2 regions of the Arthrobacter sp. AOP36-F1-5 genome follow, and region 2 is predicted to be linked to the other one. Evidence: riboswitches for the same ligand, from Rfam matches in the RefSeq annotation. Region 2 holds a riboswitch; the other holds the start of a gene.
The links. Region 2 has a riboswitch for thiamine pyrophosphate ahead of thiE (thiamine phosphate synthase). Riboswitches for the same ligand answer to the same signal wherever they lie in the genome.

Region 1 (5,158 bases), 640 kb from region 2:
GCAAGGCTTCGCTGCGTCAGGTGCGGACGCGCCGTATCACCTCCGGGCCGTGGACGGCTACATGACATAGTCCATATACCGACGACCGCTCCGGGCAACCGCCTGCGTTCCTGCCAGGGGAGCAGCTGCAGAAGTTGCCCGGAACGTTGGAGGCGCCCGTTGCCTCCCGTGCGGACGCCGTCGTCGTACCCGGTGGATCAGTCGGTGCCGTTGCCGACGGGGATCGTCGCCTGGAGGTAGATGCTGGACCCCGAATCCGCGAATTCACGGCTCTTCGCCTGCAAACCGGCTTCGATGTCATCGGCCAGTGCCCGTTGGCGTTCGGTTCCCCCGAACTCCTCGCGGATGTCCTGGGAGATCCGCATCGAACAGAACTTCGGCCCGCACATGGAACAGAAGTGCGCGGTCTTGGCCGGCTCCGCAGGCAGCGTCTGGTCGTGGAACCGCTGGGCCGTGGCCGGATCCAGACCCAGGGCGAACTGGTCGTTCCAGCGGAACTCGAAGCGCGCGGCCGACAGGGCATCGTCGCGGGCCGTCGCCCCGGGATGCCCCTTGGCCACATCGGCGGCATGCGCGGCGATCTTATAGGTGATCACCCCGGTCTTCACGTCGTCCTTATCCGGCAGCCCCAGATGCTCCTTCGGGGTCACATAGCAGAGCATCGCCGTGCCGTAACGGGCGATCTCGGTGGCCCCGATGGCGCTGGTGATGTGGTCGTAGCCGGGGGCCGTATCGGTCACCAGCGGACCCAGGGTGTAGAACGGCGCCCCGTCGCAGAGCTCCTGCTGACGCTCGACGTTCTCGCGGACCAGATGCAGCGGGATATGTCCGGGTCCTTCCACCATCACCTGCACGTCGAACTGCCAGGCCCTGCGGGTCAACTCGGCCAGGGTATCGAGCTCAGCGAACTGGGCGGCGTCGTTGGCATCGGCCAGGGAGCCGGGGCGCAGCCCGTCACCGAGGGAGAAGGCGACGTCGTAGCGGGCGAAAATGGCGCAGAGCTCGTCGTAATGGGTGTAGAGGAAGTTCTCCTGGTGGTGGGCCAGGCACCACCCGGCCATGATCGATCCACCGCGGGAGACGATGCCGGTGACCCGGTCGGCGCTCAAGGGCACATGGCGCAGCAGCACCCCGGCATGAATGGTCATGTAGTCCACGCCCTGTTCGCATTGCTCGATGACGGTGTCGCGGAAGATCTCCCAGGTCAGTTTCGATGCATCCCCATCGACCTTCTCCAGCGCCTGGTAGATCGGCACGGTGCCGATGGGCACCGGGGAATTGCGGATCAGCCATTCGCGGGTGGTGTGGATGTCATCGCCGGTGGACAGGTCCATCACCGTATCGGCGCCCCATTGGGTGGCCCAGGTGAGCTTGTCGACCTCCTGGGCGATCGAGGAGGTGATGGCCGAGTTGCCGATGTTGGCGTTGATCTTGACCAGGAAGGCCTTGCCGATGATCATCGGCTCGGATTCGGGATGGTTGATGTTCACCGGGATGATCGCCCGTCCGGCGGCGACTTCGCGGCGGACCAATTCGACGTCGCAGTTCTCGCGCAGCGCCACATAGCGCATCTCGTCGGTGAGGGTGCCCTGTCGGGCGTAATGCATCTGCGTGACGGTACGCCCCTGGTGCGAGCGCCTCGGTACCGGGGTCGTGCCGCTCCATTCTGCCGAGGCGGCCCCGCGACGCACGGCGGACCGGCCGTCGTCGTGCAGGGTGCGTTGGCGACCGGCGTATTCGGCGGTGTCACCCCGGGCGGTGATCCATCGGGTGCGCGGACGCGGGAGGCCGACGGTCGGTTCGGAGCCCGGACCGGCGGTCCGATACGCCAGATGGGGCTCGTTGGCGCTGCCGTCGGGGGAATCCGCCAGGCAGATCGCGGTGACCGGGACCCGCAGGCCGTGTTCCGGATCCTCGATCCACTGCAACCGGTGCTGTGGGTGCTGTTCCCACGCGGTGGCGGACGGGGTGGTGGGTTTTACTGTGGAATCGCTCATTTGAGCCCTCAACTTCCTACGCCGGCATGACCCGGACAGGTTCGACGGTCGCGAGCGGTGGCAGCTCGATCTCAGCCCCTCCTGGGGCACCCGTGTGGACGTTGCGAGCGTAACGGAGCGGCCCGCGATCTGGCTAATCCAGTTCGCGGGCCGCTCCGGTGTGGCGCCCCTCCGGGGCAGCGGGCTCGTGCCTAGGCGGCAAGCCAGAGGTCGGGACCGAAGACCTCGTAGTGGATGTTCCGCGGGGCCACGCCGGCGGCGATGGCCTGGCTGCGCACCGCACGCATGAATGGCAGCGGACCGCAGAGGTACATCCGGGCATCCTCGGGCAGCTCGACGCCGGTCAGGTTCATGAACCCCTCGACGGCCTGCAGGTCCGCGGTGGTGCCGGTGGTGTCCTCGAGCCACAGGCGCATCTCGACGTTGGGCAGCTGCTCCACGGCGGCGAGCATCTGGTCCTTCAGCGCCCAGTTCGATTCCATGGCCTCGGCGTGGAGCACCAGCACCTGGCGGTCCGACCCGGTGGAGACCAGCGACTGCAGGGCCGAGGCGCTCGGGGTGCACCCGATGCCGGCGGTGGCGATGATGATCGGCCCGCCCTCCATGTCCAGGGTGATGTCACCGTAGGGGTTGGACAGTTCCACGACGTCGCCGACCTCGAGATTGCGGTGCATGAAGGGGGAGACCTCCCCGCCTTCATCCAGCTTGGTGGTCAACACCCGCTCGGTGGTGGATTCGACGTTGTCGGAGAGGGAGTACTGGCGGCACTGGCGCAGCCCGTCGGCCAGCGGCACGCGGATGCTCACGAACTGGCCGGGCTTGGCCACCGTGACGGCGGTGTCATCGGCCGGCTCGAAGCGGAACGTCATGCAATCCTGGCCGGAAGCCTCCGTGGAGGTGACCTTCCATGGGGCGTAGATCCGGTCGTTGGCCTGTTCGGCGTAGAGGCCCTTTTCGATCTTGACCAGGGCGTCGGCCATCAGCCAGTAGACCTCGGACCAGGCGGCGACGACCTCTTCGGTGGCTGCTTCGCCCAGATCCTCGGCGATGGCCGCGAACAGGTGGTCGAAGACGATCTGGTACTGGTCGGGCTGGATGCCCAGCGACGTGTGCTTATGGGCGATGCGGGACAGCACTGATTCGGGCAGCGATTCGGGGTGTTCGATCAGGTGGGAGGCGAAGGCGGCAATGCTGCCGGCCAGGGCCTGTTGCTGGGCTCCGTTCTTCTGGTTGGCGCGACTGAACAAGCCGTCCAGGAGTTCAGGACGTGCCGCAAACATCCCGGCATAGAACTTCTTGGTGATCTCACCGATCCGTTCGCCAATCACGGGAAGTGTCGCCTGGACGACGGGGCGGGACGTTTCTGAGAGCATCGAATCTCCTCGAGGTCGAATTACTTGCGTCTGATCCGCAAGTATTATGATACATTTCTACACCTTGTAGAAAACTGGGGCAAATCGGCTATCGCGAGATGGGAAAAGGAAGGGGGACCAGCGCCGGGGAGGACGCCAGATCGCGGATCGACCAGTGGTCCAGCTCCTGGTAGAAGGCCTCCTGGGCGCGCGCCAGGGCTGTGCGGAGCCGGCAACCGGCGATCAATGGGCAGGCGGCCGTGCCGTCGTCGGTGGTGCACTGGGCGAGATCGCCCTGCCCCTCGAGGCTGCGCAGCAACGTGCCGGCGCCGAGGGACAGCCCCGATTCGTTGATCTGCACGCCACCGGTGCGCCCGCGTTTGACGTCGATGTGTTTCAACTGGCCGAGCTTGTGCACGGCCTTGGAGACCTGGTTGTAGGGGATGTCGATTGCCTCGGCGATCTCCCGGGTCCTCAGCAGGGGATCGGACCGGGCGGCGAGCAGCATCAGGATGCGCAGGCACACATCGGAAAAGGCGTTGATCTTCATGATGTCGACGCCCGGTCCCCACGGATCAGGCCCAGATCCTCAAATCAGCTGGTTCGGGGGTGGGCTCCTGGAAGGTCCACTCGCTGCCTTCGGCGGCGGGGGAGGCATAGGGCTGGATGATGGCCACTGCCCCGCCGAGGCTGTGCTCCGCTAGGGCATGGACGGCGTCGACATCCTCCTGCAGCAGGGTCACATCGGAGACCAGGGCCACGGCCACGAAGTTCTCACGCTGACCGATCAGCAAGGTGACCAGGTCATCCATCATGACTTCGGCATCGATATCCGCTTCGGGATCCTCGTCGTCCTCATCGGGTTGGACCGCCAGCAGGCGCAGTTCCCCTTCGGCCTCGCCGTCGGGCTCCAGGCCGATGGCGAAGGGCAGGAAGACCCCGTTGGTTTCAAGCTGTTCGCGGGCGACGCCCAAGGCGGTGCCGAGCACCTTGTTCAGGTCCTGGTGGGCGGCCTCACCGAGTTCGGCCAGCCGGTTTTCCGTGGGGTTTTCGCTCATGCATTGCTCCTGACAAGGGTGAGGACCGCGTCGCGGACGCGTTCCATGGTCGGGGTGTCTACGGCTTCCCCGTTATAACGGAGGAAGGGTTCGGTGTTGGAGGGGCGGAGGTTGAACCAGAAGGATCCGTCCGTGGCCTTCACCGTGGTGCCGTCCAGCCTATCGACCACCGTCTCCGGGGTCGAAAAGCTCTCCAGCACCCGGGCCACGGCCGCGTCCTTGTCCTCGACCTCGGAGTTGATCTCGCCCGAGGAGAAATACGGTTCGTATTCGGCGGCCAGATCTCCCAGGGCACGGTCCTGGGAGCCGAGGGCGGCCAGCACATGCATCGCGGCGAGCATGCCGGTGTCCGCGTTGTAGAAATCGCGGAAGTAGTAGTGGGCGCTGTGTTCGCCACCGAAGACGGCCCCCTCGGCGGCCATGACCGCCTTGATGAAGGAGTGGCCCACCCGGGTGACCACCGGCCGTCCGCCGTCGTGTTCCACCAGTTCGGGGACCGCGCGGGAGGTGATGAGGTTGTGGATGATCACCGGGGTCTGCTCGCCGGCGGCCTGCGCCCGGGCGATTTCACGTCGGGCCACCAATGCGGTCACCGCCGAGGGGGACACCGGAAGACCCGCTTCGTCGATGACGAAGCAGCGATCCGCGTCGCCGTCGAAGGCCAGACCGATATCGGCGCCGTGTTCGAGGACGGCGGCCTGCAGGTCCTTGAGGTTCTCCGGTTCCAGCGGGTTCGCCGGGTGGTTGGGGA
Region 2 (5,158 bases):
TCCTGGGCCAGATAGAAGTGGAAGTCCTCCGAGGGCAGGGTCCCGTCCCGCAGCGCACGGATGAACGGCAGATCGTCGATCCCCGAACGCAGCGGTGCCAGATCGTTCCACCAGGTGCCCAGCAAGGCCCCCGTCGTCGGGATCGCCGTACCGTCCCAGAGCGCCCCGAAATGATTCACCGGACCATGTCCTTCGCCGACCTCGAGTTCATCGGCACGGTGCAGGGCGCCTTCAAGCCACCCGCGGGCCAGCCGCAGGGCATCCCCCCAGTCCCCGCAGCGGGCCCACAGGGTAGCCAGCGCCGCGGAGAGCGAGCACCCGGTCCCATGGGTGTTCGGGGTGTCGATGCGGTCACCCTCCACGGCAGCCATGACGCCGTCGGGGCCCACGAGGGCATCCGGGCACCGGCTGCCGGTGAGGTGGCCGCCCTTGGCCAGGACCAGGACAGAATACCGCCTCGCGAGCCGGGCTGCCTGGTCCAGGACGTCGTCCCATCGGGTGCAGACCGGCTCCTCGAGCAGTGCCGCCAATTCCGCGGTGTTCGGGGTCAGGACATCGGCCCACGGGAGCAGCCGACGCAGGGCCTCCTCGGCGTCGTGCTCCAATAAGCGGTCCCCGGACGTGGAGATCAGCACCGGGTCCACCACGACGGTGGTGCCCGGGCGGGTACCCAGCCAGGCGGTGGTGGCTTCGATGACCTCGGCGGAGGCCAGCATGCCGATCTTCACCGCATCGATCCGGATATCGGCGGCGACCGTCTCAAGTTGCCGGGTGAGGAATTCCGCCGGAGGGGTATGGACCCCGGTGACTCCCCGGGTGTTCTGGGCGGTCAGTGCGGTGATCGCCGCCATCCCGTAGCCACCGCAGGCGGCAATCGATTTCAGGTCGGCCTGGATCCCGGCCCCGCCGGAGGGGTCGGCCCCGGCGATGGACAGGATGTTGGGGGTGTTCGGGGCGCTCATGCGGTCTCCGTTCGTGCTGCCCGGGTCCATTCCTGAACCAGGGCGGCAGCAGAGTCCCGGGGTTCGGCGGCGGAGCAGATGGCCCGCACGACGGCCATGCCGATGGCCCCGGCGGTGTGCGCGTCCGCGGCGTCGCCGGAGCCCAGCCCGCCGATCGCCACGCAGGGCAGCGGGGCCCGGGAGATCAACGAGGCCAGGCCGGGGAACCCCAGCGGGGTCGGGTGGTCCTTCTTGGTGGGCGTGGCCCGGACGGCCCCGGTGCCCAGATAGTCGATGGTGCCTGCCGGCAGTTCCGCTACTGCCGCGAAGTGGTCCTCGGTGCTGGCGCTGAGCCCCAGCACGGCATCGGGTCCGATGAGGGACCGGACGAGTTCGGCGGGCAGGTCCTTCTGGCCGATATGGACCCCGTCCACGCGGATCCCTGCCGCACGGGCCGCCAGGTAGACGTCCACCCGGTCGTTGAGCAGCAGCAGGGCCCGGCCCGCGGTGTGTTCGGCGCAGGCGGCCGCCTCGGCCAGGAATTCGCGGGCGGACAGGTCCTTGCAGCGCAGCTGGATGGTCCCGACCCCCGCGGCGACGGCCTCGGCCACGATGGTGGCCAAGGGCCGTCCGGCCGTGCTGGTGGAGTTGGCGACGAGGTAGATCCCGCTTCCGGGAACCGGCGCGCTCATGCGAGCACCGCCTCAACAAAGCAGTCGGTGGGTGAATGGGCCAAGGTGGGCGCATGTTGGTGCATGGGCGACATCCCTCCGCTAGTACGAACTAGATCAGGTTCTTGCCGGGTGTGCTCTCAGTCCGCGCCGGTGGCGGACACCCCGTGTCAGTGATCGTGAGCCTACAGTCCCCCACTGGGGGCGGCAAACCGACCGGCTGCCCCGCCGGCGGTGTCCACGTTAGTGTCGTACCCATGGCCATGAACCGACGTTCCCGTCCCCCAGCAGTTTCCGCGCCCGTCGTGCCGGCGGGCCCCGACGCCGAACTCCCGGCCACCGCGGCCCGCCGGCTGCGTGATGCCGCCGACTCCCGGCTGGCCCACCCCCGCAGGTTCCGCAGCGCCCAGCTCAAGGCACTCGAACGGCTGATCCAGGATCAAGAACAGACCCTATGTGACGCGTTGATGACGGATCTGGGTAAACCGGCGGCCGAATCCCGGCTGACCGAACTGGATCGGGTGAAGGCCGAAATCGATCATGCCCTGTTGCACCTGGGCGACTGGATGGCGGATGAGGCGGTGAAGGTCCCGCTGTCGCTGCAACCGGCGTCGGCCCGCGTCCAGGCGCGTCCGTTGGGCATGGTCCTGGTGATCGCCCCCTGGAACTATCCGGTCCTGTTGCTGCTCGGCCCGCTGGTCGGTGCCCTGGCGGCAGGGAACACCGTGATCCTCAAACCCTCCGAACTGGCTCCGGCCACCTCGGCGGTCATGGCCGCCCTCATCCCGCAGTACCTGGATCGGCGCGCTGTCGCGGTCCTGGAGGGGGCCGCGGAGACGACGAGCGAACTTCTGGAGATGGACTTCGACCACATCTTCTACACCGGAGGCGAACGGGTCGGGAAGATCGTGGCCCGGGCCGCGGCGGAAACGCTGACCCCGGTGACCCTGGAACTGGGCGGGAAGAGTCCGGCGGTGGTCGCCGACGGGAACTTCCCCGCCATCGCCCGGCGGTTGGCCCACGGGAAGTTCATGAATGCCGGACAGACCTGTGTCGCCCCGGACTACGTCCTGGCGGTCGGGGCCACGGCGGCGGCCGAACTGGAAAAGCAGCTGCCCAAGGCCATCGGCGCGTTCTATGGGAAGGACCCCTCGGGCAGCAAGGACTATGGGCGGATCATCAACGCCTCGCACTTCGAACGTCTGGAATCCTATCTGGGGCAGGGACGGGTGGTGGCCGGGGGGACCAGCGACGCGGAGGCGAGGTACATCGCCCCCACGGTCCTGGCTGACGTCGACCCGGCGGCCCCGGTGATGACGGAGGAGATTTTCGGTCCGATCCTGCCGATCATCCAGGTCGACCGCTTCGATGATGCGGTGCGGTTCATCAACTCCCGCCCCTCACCGCTGGCCGCCTACCTGTTCAGCGAACGCCCGCGCCTGCACACCTCCTTCGAGGACCAGGTGCGGGCCGGGGCGATCGCCCATAATGTGTGCAGCATGCACCTGGCGGTCCCCGCGCTGCCCTTCGGCGGGGTGGGGGCCTCGGGGACGGGGAACTACCACGGCAAATTCGGGTTCGATACCTTCAGCCAGCAACGTCCGGTGCTGTCCAAGACCGCGATGCTCGATACGTTGCGGGCCGTCTACCCGCCCTTCGGCTGGGCCAAGCGGAAGATCATGCGTTCGATCGGCTGATCCGCCCGGCCGAGTGCCCCGACAGACGAAGGGCCCGGACCGCATTCAATGCGGTCCGGGCCCTTCGCTACGGTCGGTGCCATGGCACCTGCCGATGGATCGTGGCTACTTCTCGGTCAGCGAATCCACGTAGTCCTGGTTCTCGGAGATCCACTTGTCGACGATCGGTCCGTAGTCATCGGTGTCCGTGTCGTTGAACATGGCGTTCTCCAGGGAGAACAGGTGGTCATCGTCGATCGTGAAGTCGTTCAACCACTCGGTCAGTCCCGGGTAGGTGTCGGCGAAGTCGGCGTTGCCGTAGGAGGTGATGGTTTCCGCGTCGCCCATGGCACCCTTGGGATCCTTCAGATCCTTGATCGGGAACTCGTCGTAGGCCCAGTGCGGGCGCCACAGGGTGACGACGATGTCCTCATCGGCGTCCGTGGCCTTCTTCAGCTGGGCCAGCATGGCCGGGGTGGAGGAGGTCTTGAAGTCCATCTTCTCCAGGCCGTAGTCCGGGATGGCCGCCTTTTCGGTGGTGTCGGTCAGCCCGGCGCCCGGGTCGATGCCATAGATCGTGTTGCCGAACTTGTCGGCATTGGCCGCCAGGTCCTCGAGCGAATCGATCGGGGCGTCTTCGTTGACCGCGATGGTCAGCTTGGCATCGTCGTACCAGGTGCCCAGCTTGGTCATGTCGTCGCCGTACTTCTTCAAGTACTTCTTGTGCGTCAGCGGCATCCAGACGTCCATGGTCAGGTCCAGGTCACCGGAGGCGACACCGGCGAAGACCGGGCCGGCATCGGCGTCGGTGAGTTCGACGTCGTAGCCCTTCTTGTCCAGGATCTGCTTCCAGAGGTTGGACACGGCCACGCCTTCGTCCCAGCCGGCCATGACGCCGATGTTCAGCGCGGCCTGGTCGCCGTTCTCAGGCGAGTCGGGGACCTCGGATTCGCTGCTTCCGGTGTCGCCGCTGCCGCAGGCGGTCAGCGCGAGGGCCGCCGTGGCGGCGATCCCCATCATTGATGCGAATTTCCTTTGCATTGTTCATTTCCTTTCTTCGCGCCCCGCCAGCGGGGCGTAGGGTCGTTAGCCGTTTTTCGCCGGCACGTTGGATTGGCCCAGGGAGGCGGTGATGCGGTCCAGGAAGATGGCCAGAATGACCACCGACAGACCTGATTCGACACCCAGGGGAGTGTTCAGGGTCGTCAGGGAGGCGTAGACATCCTTGCCGAGACCACCGGCGCCGACCATGCCGGCGATGACCACCATGGACAGGGAGAGCATGATGACCTGGTTGATGCCGGCCATGATGGTCGGCAGCGCCAGCGGGATCTGGATCTGGCGCAGGATGCGTCCCGGGGAGGCGCCGAAGGCCTGGCCGGCCTCGACGACCTCGGTATCGACGCTGCGGATCCCCAATTCGGTGAAGCGGGTGCCCGGCGCCATGCCGAACACGATCGTGGCCACGATTCCGGGGACGACGCCGATCCCCAACAGCAGGATCGCCGGGACCAGGTAGACGAAGGCAGGCATGGTTTGCAGGAAGTCCAGGATCGGCTTGACGACCGCCGAAACGATCTTGGATTTGGCGGTGAGGATGCCCAGCGGAACACTGATGATCACCGCGACGATGCTGGCCACCAGGACCAGCGACAGGGTCTCCATCGAGTGCTCCCACTGGTTCATCCCGTAGATCAACAGCAGTCCGATGACCGTACCGATGGCCATCTTCCAACTGCGCAGGAGCCAGGCCAGCAGGGCCAGCACGAGGATGACGACCCAGAACGGCGGAGCGGTGAGGATCCACGCCAGCCCGTCGTACCAGTTCTGGAAGAAGGACTTGATGAGGTTGAAGAGCCCGCCGAGGTTG

Region 1: linked by a shared signal. The riboswitch ahead of thiC (phosphomethylpyrimidine synthase ThiC) and the one ahead of thiE (thiamine phosphate synthase) in region 2 are both predicted to bind thiamine pyrophosphate.

The regions. Positions count from the first base shown of each region.
Region 1 is NZ_CM176892.1:616,236-621,393, forward strand. Features, by position in the region: gene thiC (phosphomethylpyrimidine synthase ThiC) at 198-1,997, opposite strand; TPP riboswitch at 1,994-2,101, opposite strand; gene AC3ZI9_RS02840 (globin domain-containing protein) at 2,189-3,370, opposite strand; gene AC3ZI9_RS02845 (RrF2 family transcriptional regulator) at 3,459-3,899, opposite strand; gene AC3ZI9_RS02850 (hypothetical protein) at 3,925-4,407, opposite strand; gene AC3ZI9_RS02855 (phosphomannomutase/phosphoglucomutase) at 4,404-5,158, opposite strand, start outside.
Region 2 is NZ_CM176892.1:3,500,194-3,505,351, forward strand. Features, by position in the region: gene thiD (bifunctional hydroxymethylpyrimidine kinase/phosphomethylpyrimidine kinase) at 1-962, opposite strand, end outside; gene thiE (thiamine phosphate synthase) at 959-1,633, opposite strand; TPP riboswitch at 1,690-1,790, opposite strand; gene AC3ZI9_RS16185 (aldehyde dehydrogenase family protein) at 1,870-3,309, shown strand; gene AC3ZI9_RS16190 (glycine betaine ABC transporter substrate-binding protein) at 3,415-4,308, opposite strand; gene AC3ZI9_RS16195 (ABC transporter permease) at 4,375-5,158, opposite strand, start outside.